4 regions of the Bacillus sp. m3-13 genome follow, and region 2 is predicted to be linked to each of the others. Evidence: riboswitches for the same ligand, from Rfam matches in the RefSeq annotation. Region 2 holds a riboswitch; each other region holds the start of a gene.
The links. A riboswitch is a leader RNA that binds a small molecule or an ion and turns the genes downstream of it on or off. The one in region 2 is predicted to bind S-adenosylmethionine.
Positions count from the first base shown of each region.

Region 1: it holds a riboswitch for S-adenosylmethionine, as region 2 does, so the genes downstream of both, M313_RS0105460 (O-acetylhomoserine aminocarboxypropyltransferase/cysteine synthase family protein) here and M313_RS24900 (YezD family protein) in region 2, are expected to answer to the same signal.
Region 3: it holds a riboswitch for S-adenosylmethionine, as region 2 does, so the genes downstream of both, metK (methionine adenosyltransferase) here and M313_RS24900 (YezD family protein) in region 2, are expected to answer to the same signal.
Region 4: it holds a riboswitch for S-adenosylmethionine, as region 2 does, so the genes downstream of both, M313_RS23365 (methionine biosynthesis PLP-dependent protein) here and M313_RS24900 (YezD family protein) in region 2, are expected to answer to the same signal.

Region 1 is NZ_ACPC01000012.1:126,469-129,621, forward strand. Features, by position in the region: gene M313_RS0105455 (ATP-dependent Clp protease ATP-binding subunit) at 1-1,185, opposite strand, end outside; SAM riboswitch class I at 1,507-1,620, shown strand; gene M313_RS0105460 (O-acetylhomoserine aminocarboxypropyltransferase/cysteine synthase family protein) at 1,692-3,011, shown strand; gene metX (homoserine O-acetyltransferase MetX) at 3,028-3,153, shown strand, end outside.
Region 2 is NZ_ACPC01000008.1:45,855-49,007, reverse strand. Features, by position in the region: gene cysP (sulfate permease) at 1-537, opposite strand, end outside; gene M313_RS0101880 (phosphoadenylyl-sulfate reductase) at 568-1,284, opposite strand; gene M313_RS24900 (YezD family protein) at 1,406-1,567, opposite strand; SAM riboswitch class I at 1,626-1,730, opposite strand; gene M313_RS0101870 (hypothetical protein) at 1,852-2,364, opposite strand; gene M313_RS0101865 (diacylglycerol kinase) at 2,523-3,153, opposite strand, start outside.
Region 3 is NZ_ACPC01000019.1:170,346-173,498, reverse strand. Features, by position in the region: gene metK (methionine adenosyltransferase) at 97-1,296, opposite strand; SAM riboswitch class I at 1,474-1,640, opposite strand; gene pckA (phosphoenolpyruvate carboxykinase (ATP)) at 2,048-3,153, shown strand, end outside.
Region 4 is NZ_ACPC01000019.1:66,698-69,850, forward strand. Features, by position in the region: gene metC (cystathionine beta-lyase) at 1-668, opposite strand, end outside; partial or broken gene M313_RS23365 (methionine biosynthesis PLP-dependent protein) at 665-1,782, opposite strand; SAM riboswitch class I at 1,910-2,030, opposite strand; gene cydD (thiol reductant ABC exporter subunit CydD) at 2,312-3,153, shown strand, end outside.

The sequences.
Region 1 (3,153 bases), on a different contig from region 2:
CATCTCTTCCATGATGAGTTGAATGTCTTCCAATGTCACCTGACCACGCACAGCATCCGTTTGATCGTTGGAATTTCTTTTTTCTTCAAGCTCTTCCTCTTCGTCTCTTAATTTGGCAGCAGTTTCGTAATCCTCCTTCGATAATGCGGCCTTTTTTTCTTCCTCAATTTGAGTCAGACGAGCATCAATCTGCTCCAAGTCAATCGTATTTAGCGTTAGATTTTTTCTAGAACCTGCTTCATCTAAAAGATCGATTGCTTTGTCTGGTAGGAAACGATCTTGAATGTAGCGGTGTGATAATTCTACGCATGCCTTAATGGCATCTTCAGAATAAGAAACTTGGTGATATTCCTCATATTTTGATTGAATACCTTTGATGATTTTTAATGCCTCATCCGTAGAAGGCTCTTTCACGGTTACCGGCTGAAAACGGCGTTCAAGTGCGGCATCCTTTTCAATTTGACGGTATTCTTTTAAAGTCGTTGCCCCGACCAATTGGAGTTCGCCACGTGCCAATGCAGGTTTTAAAATGTTACCAGCATCCATAGAACCTTCTGCAGATCCGGCACCAACTATAAGGTGAAGTTCATCTACGAATAATATGACGTTCTTTCTTTTTTGTAGTTCTGCAATTACTAGTTTAAGGCGTTCTTCAAATTGACCGCGAATACCTGTGTTTGCGACAAGGGAGGCTACATCAAGCAAATAAATTTCCTTGTTTTTTAATTTGGAAGGGACATCGCCTTCAACAATTTTCAAAGCTAGTCCTTCCACGATGGCAGTTTTACCTACACCTGGTTCCCCGATCAAAACAGGGTTGTTTTTATTTCTTCTATTTAGAATTTCAATTACACGTTTAATTTCTTTATCACGGCCAATAACAGGATCAATAAGCCCTGTTTTGGCAATGTTGGTTATATTTTTACCTAGCTCTTCAAGAATGCTTCCACCTTTTTTGCTTCCTATTGGTGGGTTTTGCGCTTTCCCGTTTATGTGGCCTTCCTCATTAGGGGAGCCATTTCCAAAAGGGAAGTCAGAGAAAAAACCGTTTGGAGTCGGTGATGTCATTTGTGCTCTTACTTCCTCAAAGCAGGAAGAGCATAAGACAAGTTGTGTCTGCTCGTTATTAGAGCGAAATTTAAATTGAATGGTTGCGTTATTTACTTCACATTTTTGACATTTCATCATTCTGCTACCTCCTCATATTGGTGTGAGATGCTCCATTGTTTTGAAAGGGAAACATGTCACCTTTGATAAAAGTTTGACTTATTTTGACCTTTGTAGGTTGTATGGATATTATACTTTGACCTTTTTTGACTTTCAAGTAGTTTGCTTTCAGGAATTTAGTGGAAGCAGAAAGTTATGTTGAAAAGTTCAGAATATTGTATTGACTTTTGTGCTTTCCAGTTGCTATAATTGCAAAAAGTTTTAGTAATAATTATTTCTCCTTAGAAATATCGTAGATTATATAACTATTATGTTTTAACGTATTAACCAACTAAATAACTCTTATCCAGAGTGACTGAGGGATCAGGCCCGATGAAGTCCGGCAACCTTCAAGAATTTAATTTCTTGAGTTGGTGCTAATTCCTGCAGGCGAAGTAGCCTGAGAGATAAGAGGAGGATTTTTAAACCTCTTCTTAGGAAGGGGTTTTTATTTTGTTGAAAATAGAAAATTGGAGGAATGTAGGATGACAAAACCAAATTATGATGTGGAAACAGTATTATTGCACGGAGGACAAACGCCAGACCCGACAACAGGTTCAAGGGCAGTCCCTATTTATCAAACAACCTCCTATGTTTTTGACAACACGGATCACGCTCAAAATCTTTTCGCGTTAAATGAATTTGGCAATATATATACAAGAATCATGAATCCGACTGTAGATGTGTTAGAAAAAAGACTGGCTCTTTTAGAAGGAGGGGCAGCTGCTGTTGCGACAAGCTCTGGAATGTCAGCAATAGCGTTTGCCATTTTAAATATTGCGCATGCTGGAGATGAAATTGTTGCAGCGGAAAATTTATATGGGGGCACCTATAATCTTTTTGCTGTAACACTGCCTAAGTATGGAATTAAGGTGAAATTCGTAGATGCAACAGACCCTGAGAATTTCCGCAATGCCATTACACCGAAAACGAAAGCGATATTCGGTGAGATTATTGGAAACCCGAGCTTACGCGTACTGGATGTAGAGGCAGTAGCAAAGGTCGCTCATGATAACTATATTCCGTTGATCATTGACAACACCTTTGCTTCCCCTTACCTTTGCAATCCTATCAAGTGGGGAGCAGACATCGTTGTTCACTCTGCCACTAAATGGATTGGCGGACATGGAACAACCATTGGCGGTGTAGTGGTGGATGGGGGGAACTTTAACTGGGACCATCCAAACTTCCCTGGATTCACAGAGCCGGATGAGAGCTACAACGGAATCAAGTATGCACAGACTTTTGGGAATCTTGCATTCGCTGTTAAGCTAAGAGTCCAACTATTAAGAGACTTTGGAGCGTGCTTAAGTCCTCAGAATGCATTCTTACTTTTACAGGGACTTGAAACCTTGCATTTACGAGTGGAAAAGCATAACGAGAATGCCTTGGAATTAGCAAAGTACCTAGAAGACCACCCTGCAGTAGAGTGGGTATCATATCCTGGACTACCAAATCACCCGGCACATACACTTGCCAGAAAATATTTGGGTAAAGGTAATGGATCCATTGTAAACTTCGGAATTGAAGGTGGGAGAGATGCAGGGAGAAAGGCGATTGACAGCATTAAACTTTGGTCCCATGTGGCAAATGTAGGGGATGCAAAATCTTTGATTATTCACCCGGCTTCCACCACACATCAGCAGCTATCTGGTGACGACTTAATCAAGTCCGGTGTAACGGAAGATCTGATTCGCTTATCTGTCGGAATTGAATCACTAAAGGATCTGAAACATGATTTAGATCAAGCACTTTTCGTTGCTACCGGAAAATCCAAACAAGCTGCAGTCAGTCAAAACATATAGAAATGAGTGGGCATTTGTGAGCTGTCAAACGGAACATACCAATAAGGTATCGATCGGAACGCTGCTTTTAGAAAACGGAAAAAAACTCCCTGATGTGGAGATAGCATATGAAAGAAAAGGAAATCCAACGGGTGAAGTGATT
Region 2 (3,153 bases):
TGCTTCGAACACTCCCATCACCACGACCAACACCGACAAGATCGGAACAGCGCGAGAAGATTTCACCCATCGATCGATCAGGCTATTTTTCAGCACCCACGTAGCACCAATTGCTAGCAAAAATGCGATAACCGGGGTCAGCAGCCAGAATGAAACAATCCAGGCAAGCTTTCCGACAAACACGGATTGATAGACAATTCCGGCACCGACCACTGCACCGACTATTACTTCACTGGTGGAAAGCGGGATGCCAAATACATTGGCTAAAAATAAAGACAGGGCCGCAGATGCAATCACGATCAGGGCAATGGCCACCGTAAAGGTACTTTGCGGGACAATGCCGCTTCCCATCGTCTTAACGACTTCGGCACCGCCGAGCCACGCCCCAAAGAACACCGCAATCCCGCATAGTACCAAGGCCACATTCCTTTTAACAACTCCTGCACCATAGGCAATTCCCATGGATGCTGCCGCACCGCTCGCCCCGATATTCATGGCGAAAAATAGACCAACGATGACAGCTATGATAACTAACATGTTTTTTCCTCCTCCACTTCACAACCAGCCTTAATTTGTATGCAGGCCGCACTCCGTCTTCCCGCTACCCGCCCAGCGGCCAGCACGGGAATCACCTTCCACACCGACTGCCTGGGTACAGGGAAAACAGCCGATGCTTGGATAGCCATGATCGTGGAGCTCGTTATACGGAAGTCCCCGGCTTCGAATATGATTCCAAACATCTTCCCATGTCCAGTGGATGAGCGGACAAATCTTGATGTTTTGAAATTTGTCATCTTGGTTGAGGAAATTCGTGCCTGCACGCGTTGGTGACTGCTCCCTTCTCAGGCCGGAGATCCAGGCCATTCTCGGCAAGACTGCTTCTCTTAATGGCTCGACCTTGCGGATTTGACAGCACTGTCCGGGATTTCTTTTCCAAAGAGCCGTGCCATGCGCTGCAGCTTGCTCATCCAAGGTGAGCGCAGGTTTCCTCTTTTCAATCTGTAAAGTTGGGTATCTACTTTCTATCTGTTCAATGACCTTGTAGGTTTCTGGAAAATGCAAGTCGGTATCTAAAAAAACAATTTGTGCATCAGGCTTTACCTCTTGAATTAGGTCGATCAGCACCACTGCCTCGGCCCCAAAGCTTGAGGCATAAATGATTTCATTGGATTCATAAGTTCCAAACGCCCATTCCAAAACAGCTTTGGCCCCTTTTGAGTCATCATCAACCACAAAGGTGGACGAGATCTCCTCCCAGTTTTCGTACGTTATTTTCTGCGTCATGGTGTAACGGCTCCTTTCTTTTCCAACGAAAAGAGGCAGCCCCTTTACCGGTGCTGGCTGGTTGTTCCAAGCCAAGCATCATGTAAAGTGACCGCCTCCAGTTTGTCTGGTCAGCGAGTATTTATTTTTTTTGAAGGCGAACCTTCTCGTTTCTTTCTATTTGAATGACTTTTCCATCCTGTACGACTAGGGTGATAGATCCAAATTTGATTGACTGCAGCATTCTTTCCAAGTGGGTCACAACATCTTCCCATTCTGACTTTGCCAGTTGGCTCGCCTCCATTTCACCAAATAAAAAACGCCTCTCCCATTATGGAAAAGGCGCATCGTATGTATACTGCACCTTATCTTCCAAAATGGGTATCCATTTTGCTGGAATTGGCACCTTGCTGTTCGCAGGTTGCCGGGCTTCAACGGGCCAGTCCCTCAGCCGCTCTAGATAAGCGTCGATTCATTTGTTGTTTTTGATAAAATTAATCCTACCATACTTATATGAATTGTCAACAATGTTATTGACTGTTTTTTTAGATTTTTTTATTTTTAGGAAGTTGGTCCTAGTAAGCTACTTCATTCCCCAATCTTTGTAAGCTTGGTTTCCGAATCAATGATTGCCGCTTGATAGTAATCCCCCGCCGCCGTTTCAAAAAGAACACCTTGGACGGTTTCTTCTTGTTCTTCAAGTTTCACCATATCCACCTTTGATAAGCCGTTTGGATCAAACGTCACTTTCCCTTCTAACTTAAATTGACCTTTCCCTATTTCCTCTGCCAATTCAATTTCATGGTCAAGCATACGCTCCTCTAACCAGCCTGCAAGCAAGGGCTCCACCGTATCTTCCGCTATTTTCAGGCTGTCATTATATGTAAGAATCATGGAGTAGCGCACATATTGCACGGTTTCCAACTCATTTCCACCCATGCCGACAGAAGTGGAGGAAATGGTGAATTCAGGGTCCGGATCTGTTTGTGCGAACATATTACAACCGGCTAACAAGATGGTGAGTCCACACAAAACGACTAGACTTTTCAAGCTACCCTTCCTAAAAATCCCCTTAGACTTCATTCTTTTTTTCCTAACCACTACTAACCCCTCCTAGCATTTCCATTTTATTCAACATTAACATGTTTTTCCTTGCGTATGTTGCAATAAAATAAAAATGATGCGAGATTCCTATGGAGAAGTGATCCCGCATAATTTTCAAAAAAATAAGCAGCGGCTTTCTCCTCCGCTGCTTATTACTATTCGCATTTAGCCATTTCTACTTTTTTACGCTTTTCGGTTACAAGGACATCTAGATGACGGTAAAGGTTGACGAATTCGCCTGGAAGCAGTCCACCGTACTCCCCGTCTAGATTTAGTTGCATCTTCTCTTGTGTGTTTACTTTTACCCTGTTCGCCTTCGTATAGATGACTAAATCATCTTTCACATGATCTCCGCGCAATGCCATGGAAGCAATACGGATGAAGTCTGCGATGTTTGCTTTTTTAAGGATAATCATATCAAACATGCCGTCGTTCATGCAGGAGTCTGGCGCAAGCTTTTCGAAACCGCCTACTGAATTCGATAATGAAACTAAGAACAACATGATTTCGCCTTCAAAGATTTTTCCGTCGTATTCGATCGTTACGTTTGTGGGGCGAATAGATGGAAGCATTTCAATTCCTTTAAGGTAGTAGGCAAGTTGGCCAAGCATGGTCTTCATTTTGATTGGTACTTCATATGATAGCTCGGTCATTTTTCCGCCACCGGCAATGTTCATGAAGTACTGTTCATTGGCTTTTCCGATATCCACTGGCATCGGAACGCCTTCTGCTATGACATCGACACAAGCTAAAATATCATCACGTGGCAGGTCAAGTGCTCTGGCG
Region 3 (3,153 bases), on a different contig from region 2:
ATTGGGGAGAACTTAGACTAATGGAAATAAAAAAACGCCAAAAGACGTAAGCACTTTTGGCGCTCCAGTTCTTTGGCGTTTTTTATTAAATATATATTAATCGTTCGCTTGCTCTTTCAAAGCATCTGCTTTGTCTGTTTGCTCCCAAGGAAGATCCAGATCATTACGTCCGAAGTGGCCGTAAGCTGCAGTTTGCTTGTAGATAGGACGACGAAGGTCTAGCATTTTAATGATTCCTGCTGGACGAAGGTCGAAGTTATTGCGAACCAATTCAACCAATTTCTCTTCAGAAACTTTACCAGTTCCGAAAGTATCAACTGCGATGGATACCGGTTGAGCAACACCGATTGCGTAAGCCAATTGAACTTCACATTTGTCAGCAAGTCCGCTAGCTACGATGTTTTTAGCCACATAACGTGCAGCATAAGCACCAGAACGGTCTACTTTCGTTGCATCTTTACCGGAGAATGCTCCGCCACCGTGGCGAGCGTATCCACCGTAAGTATCAACGATGATCTTACGTCCTGTAAGACCAGCATCCCCTTGTGGTCCACCGATTACGAAACGGCCTGTTGGGTTGATGAAGTATTTTGTATTATCGTCAATCAATTCAGCAGGAACTACCGGCTTGATTACGTATTCCTTGATGTTGCGTTGGATACGATCCAAAGAAACCTCTGGGTGATGTTGAGTTGAGATTACGATTGTATCGATACGAACTGGTTGGTCGTTCTCATCATATTCCACTGTCACTTGCGTTTTACCGTCTGGACGTAAGTAAGGAAGAACCTCATCTTTTCTCACTTCAGTTAAACGGCGAGAAAGTTTGTGCGCCAGTGAAATAGGTAATGGCATTAATTCTTTTGTTTCATTACAAGCATATCCGAACATTAGACCTTGGTCTCCAGCTCCGATTGCTTCGATTTCTGCATCTGACATTTGACCTTCACGAGCTTCTAGCGCTTGGTCAACACCCATTGCGATGTCAGCAGACTGCTCATCGATGGAAGTAAGTACCGCACAAGTTTCCGCATCAAAACCGTATTTTGCACGAGTATAACCGATGCCTTGGATTGTTTCACGAACAATTTTAGGAATATCTACATAAGTGGAAGTTGTAATTTCTCCAGCTACCAATACCAATCCAGTAGTAACGGATGTTTCACACGCTACACGTGCATTCGGATCATTTGTTAGAATTGCATCCAGGATAGAATCGGAAATTTGGTCACAAATTTTATCCGGGTGGCCTTCCGTTACGGACTCAGAAGTAAATAAACGACGTTGTTTAGTCATTAAAAAAAGTTCCTCCTTTTTGTTTATGAAAAGCGTTTGACTTCTCTTCACGCACAGCAGTTATATTTGATACGGATCTCAGTTCCTATTGTGATGTTCTATGTTATCTTGTGTAAAAATAGAAAAAACCTTCCCACAAAGTTGAGGAAAGGTTTGATGTCGAGATTTAGCCTTTCACTCTTATCGGTCAAGGTCATAGCCTTGCTCAGGTTTAGCACCTTTTCTCAAGCGACCAAAGACTTGGCCTAATACAAAACAGCGGCGTGCTTTTTCGCGCTCGCTCATCCTTTGAGCAGGTTGCTGGGTTTCATAGGGCCTGTCCCTCCACCAGCTCGGAATAAGAGTATCCGTTCAAGGTTCTATATTAGCGCACTAAAACCTTTCATGTCAACAAAAAAGAGAAATAATTCGACATCAATTTACAGGAAATAATTGCTTCCTTATATGTAGATCTTCTATCTTGAAAAATCTCATTATCATTTTCTTTTACTTCTGGTTGGCAAGGTTTATAATAGGAGAGGACATTTGGTGAAATTTTAGTGGACAAGCATAAAAATGATAACGCTTTCAAACAGTCGATCTAATGCTATTCCACTTGGATAAGCCTCTTTTTCACAAAATGTTAACGAATTCCTATTAATTTTCATAAAATAAGCTAATTAGTATGGACTATTAAGTTAAATGTGTTATACTTTTTAACAGATGAGAAAATAAATAAGCAAATTATTTAATCAAAGGAGAGTTATCCATGATGAAAACGGTTGGGATTGATAATGGGTTAACAAAATTAATTTACGGAAGCAACACGCATGTTCAACTGTCTGTTCCTCAATTGGTAGAAAAGATATTAAACCGTAACGAAGGCTGCCTGACCTCAACTGGTGCAGTACTCGCAACGACTGGTAAATACACGGGTCGCTCCCCTAAAGATAAATTTATTGTAGAAGAAGAAATCAGCAAAGATAAAATTGACTGGGGTACCGTCAACGCGCCTATCTCTGAAGAAGTATTTGATCGCCTATATAACAAAGTTCTCACATACTTAGAAAACAAAGAAGAAGTATTTGTTTTCAAAGGATTCGCTGGCGCCGATGAAAAATATCAATTGCCAATCCAAGTAATCAACGAATTCGCATGGCACAACCTTTTTGCACAACAGTTATTTATTAAGCCAAATGAAGAGCAGTTGGCAAAACATGAAACCGCATTCAGCATTGTTTCTGCTCCGAACTTCAAAGCAGACCCTGTCATAGACGGAACAAATTCAGAAGCATTCATCATTATTTCCTTCAGCAAACGCATTGTTCTGATCGGTGGTACAGAATATGCCGGAGAAATGAAAAAGTCCATTTTCTCTGTAATGAATTATCTTCTTCCGGAAAACGGCATTATGCCAATGCACTGCTCGGCAAACGTAGGACGCGAAGGCGATGTAGCATTATTCTTCGGTCTTTCCGGTACAGGTAAAACGACGCTATCTGCCGACCCTAACCGCAAACTTATCGGTGACGATGAGCACGGCTGGTCTAACACAGGCGTATTTAACATTGAAGGCGGATGCTATGCTAAATGCATTGGTCTGACTCGCGAAAAAGAACCACAAATCTTTGATGCAATCCGTTTTGGCTCAGTACTTGAAAATGTGGTCATTGATGGTCAATCTCGTATTGCTGACTATGAAAACTCTACCTTAACAGAAAATACCCGTGCAGCTTACTCATTGGATGCAATGGACAATATCGTTCAACCTAGCATTGCCGGTCACCCGAATACCATCGTCTTTTTAACAGCGGATGCAACAGGCGTATTGCCTCCAATCTCTAAGCTGTCTAAAGAACAAGCTATGTTCCACTTCCT
Region 4 (3,153 bases), on a different contig from region 2:
AAGGCTAAACGGTCGGCAAGCACAGGATCCTTTGCCACCGCAAGCCCTGCCACGACATCACTGTGTCCGGACAGGAACTTCGTTGCGCTGTGCAGAACAAGGTCGGCACCAAGCTCCAGCGGCTTTTGCAAGGAAGGCGTCAAGAAGGTGTTGTCGACGAAAGTCCAAGATCCGATTGATTTGGCGAGAGTAGCCACAGCCGTGATGTCCGTTACTTTTAACAATGGATTGGATGGTGTTTCTACATAAAGCAATTTAGTGTTGGCCTGGATGGCTGCTTTCACTTTTTCCAAATCTGTCATATCTACAAACGTATGCTCCACACCGTAACGGGTAAGTACCTCAGAAACCATCCGGTAAGTGCCGCCGTATACGTCTTCTGAAATCAATACGTGATCACCTTGTGAAAGAAGAAGGAAAGCAGTCGAGATCGCAGCCATTCCAGATGAAAAAGCAAAGCCTCGCGTTCCTTCTTCTAAGTGGGCAATTGTTTCTTCGAGTGCTTCCCGGGTCGGATTGGCAGAGCGTCCATAGTCATATTTGCCAAAGGAATCGATATCAGGCTGATGAAAAGTGGATGCGTGTTGTATGGGCACGCTCACCGCACCATTGCTTTTATCAAACTTATGGCGGTTGTGTAACAACTTCGTTTGAAAAGAATGGCTCATGATAGGACCTCCTTTTGGATGGAAGCAGCTTTCAGCGCCGCCTCTAAATCTTGAATCAAGTCTTCTGCGTCTTCAATGCCGACCGAAAAGCGTAACAATCTGTTGCATACACCGGTCTCTATGCGGATTTTTTCGGGAATGTCCGCATGCGTTTGCGTGGCAGGATAGGTGATGAAGCTTTCCACGCCGCCAAGGCTTTCGGCAAACGTAATAAGGTTCAAGTTTTGAAGTAGCGGATTGACCCATGCCTCGTCTTGGATGCGGAAGGAGAGCATGCCGCCTCTTCCCGGATAAAGTACATCTGTGATGGAATCATGCTGAGCTAAGTATGTCGCAATTCGCTGCGCATTCTTTTCATGCCGTTCCATGCGAAGGGACAAGGTTTTCATGCCGCGGATCAACAGCCAGGAGTCGAATGGGCTGAGAACCGCACCTGCTGCATTATGGTGAAGCGAAAGGGATTCACAAAGCTCCACGCCTTTTGCGACAATCAGTCCTGCCAGCACATCATTATGCCCGCCAAGATACTTGGTCGCACTGTGAATGACGATGTCCGCACCTAATTTTATGGGATTTAATAGAACAGGAGTGTAGAACGTATTATCACAGATCAGTAGAAGTCCGTGCGCTTTCGCGAGCTCCGAGACTGCTTCTAAGTCTGTTTCTACCATCAGGGGGTTAGTTGGAGTCTCCACAAAGATAGCCTGCGTTTGGGAAGTAATAGCTTTTTCGATTTCTGAAAGGTCGGTTGTGTCCACATAGCTACAACACAGTCCCCTATTTTTTATAGCCTTCTTCAAAAAGGCGGTACGTGCCGCCGTACAAGTCCTTACAGACGATAAGGTGATCTCCGGACTTGAAAAGGGATAGGATGGTCAATATCGCCGCCATGCCGGAGCTGCAGGCAAACCCTTGGTCGCCGCTCTCAAGGTCTGCAATTGCTTTTTCCAACACATGGCGTGTGGGATTGCCGGTTCTTGTATAGTCGTATCCTGTTGACTGCCCAATACCTTCGTGTCGATAGGCAGTGGAAAAATAAAACAGGCGGATTGACCGTTCCAGTGGCAGTTTCTGAGCGATTTCCGATTTGTGCAAGCTTTTGTTTCCGTTTTATACATGAATGGGCCTCCTATATGGTAAGTGACAATCGTTTCTTCCAGAGGGCAGGGGCTTTAATGCTTTATCGGAATAAAAAGAAAAAGCCTTCTATAAGAAGAAGACTTTTATCGAAAAGTTCATTCTTCTCATCTCTGCAAGCATCACAGCTTGCTGGAATTAGCACCTTTTCAACGTCCATTCTAACGGGCGCTGCTGGTTGCTGAGGTGTCTTCGGGCCATTCCCTCAACCTCTCTGGATAAGAAAGTTCACTATTTAATTATCTGAACAATTTAATTATTTTACTAATTTACAACAGGTGGGTGTGAAATGCAATGTTTTTTTCTGGATGAATTAATTTTATGCGGTGAAGGAGTGGGGTAGAAGTGAAGTAGTAGAAGAATTTTTTTGTCATAAAATGGTCAATCCCGAAAGAGGAAATTCAATGAAGCATGTTATATAATGTTAACTATAAAGTATGTGAAACTTTTCACTAACTAAACTATACAATCCGATTTTCATTAATAGAAAAGAGGGATTTAACATAATGACTGATTTAAATACGATCGCTAAATCACATAGAGGCACAAGGATGACGCTGATCTTGATTGCCATCCTGACAGGGGCAACGGTTATCGGGCAGGCGTATTTTTTCGTCACCATCGTGGATCGAGTCTTCCTAAAGGGCCACACTTTTCAAGAAATACTGCCATTCCTGGGTGGCCTCCTGGTAGTATTGGCTGCACGAGCGGGGTTGACCTATTGGAGCGGCATTACTGGAGTGAAGCTTGCTGCAAAAGTAAAGAGAGATTTCCGGATTGCGTTGCTCAAGAAATTTTCCAACAGTCCGGTTCAAGCTTCCCTTAAGGGGCAGTCCGGTCAAAAGGTGAGCGTGATGATGGATGCGGTGGATGAGATTGACCCGTATTTCAGCAGATATGTGCCACAGGTCATTCAATCGAGCATCATCCCGATCATGATCTTAATCGCGGCATTCAGCCAGCATGTGAATACAGGTTTGATTATACTAATCACGGCGCCGTTCATTCCCATTTTCATGATTGTGGTAGGCTTGAAAACAAAGAAAAAATCAGAAGAGCAGATGGATAAACTGAATGCTTTTTCCGGAACGTTTCTTGATACGTTGCAAGGGCTCACGACGTTAAAGCTTTTCGGTCGCTCAGCAAAGCAGCAAGAAACAATTGAAAACAGCAGTTTAAGCTTCCGTGATGCAACGATGGAAGTGTTGCGAATAGCATTTCTGTCTTCGTTAATGCTGGAATTCATTTCGATGCTTGCTATTGGTTTGATCGCACTTGAAGTAGGCTTGCAGCTTGTTGTTTTTAAAAATGTTACGTTCTTTACTGCTTTCTTTGTATTGGTATTGGC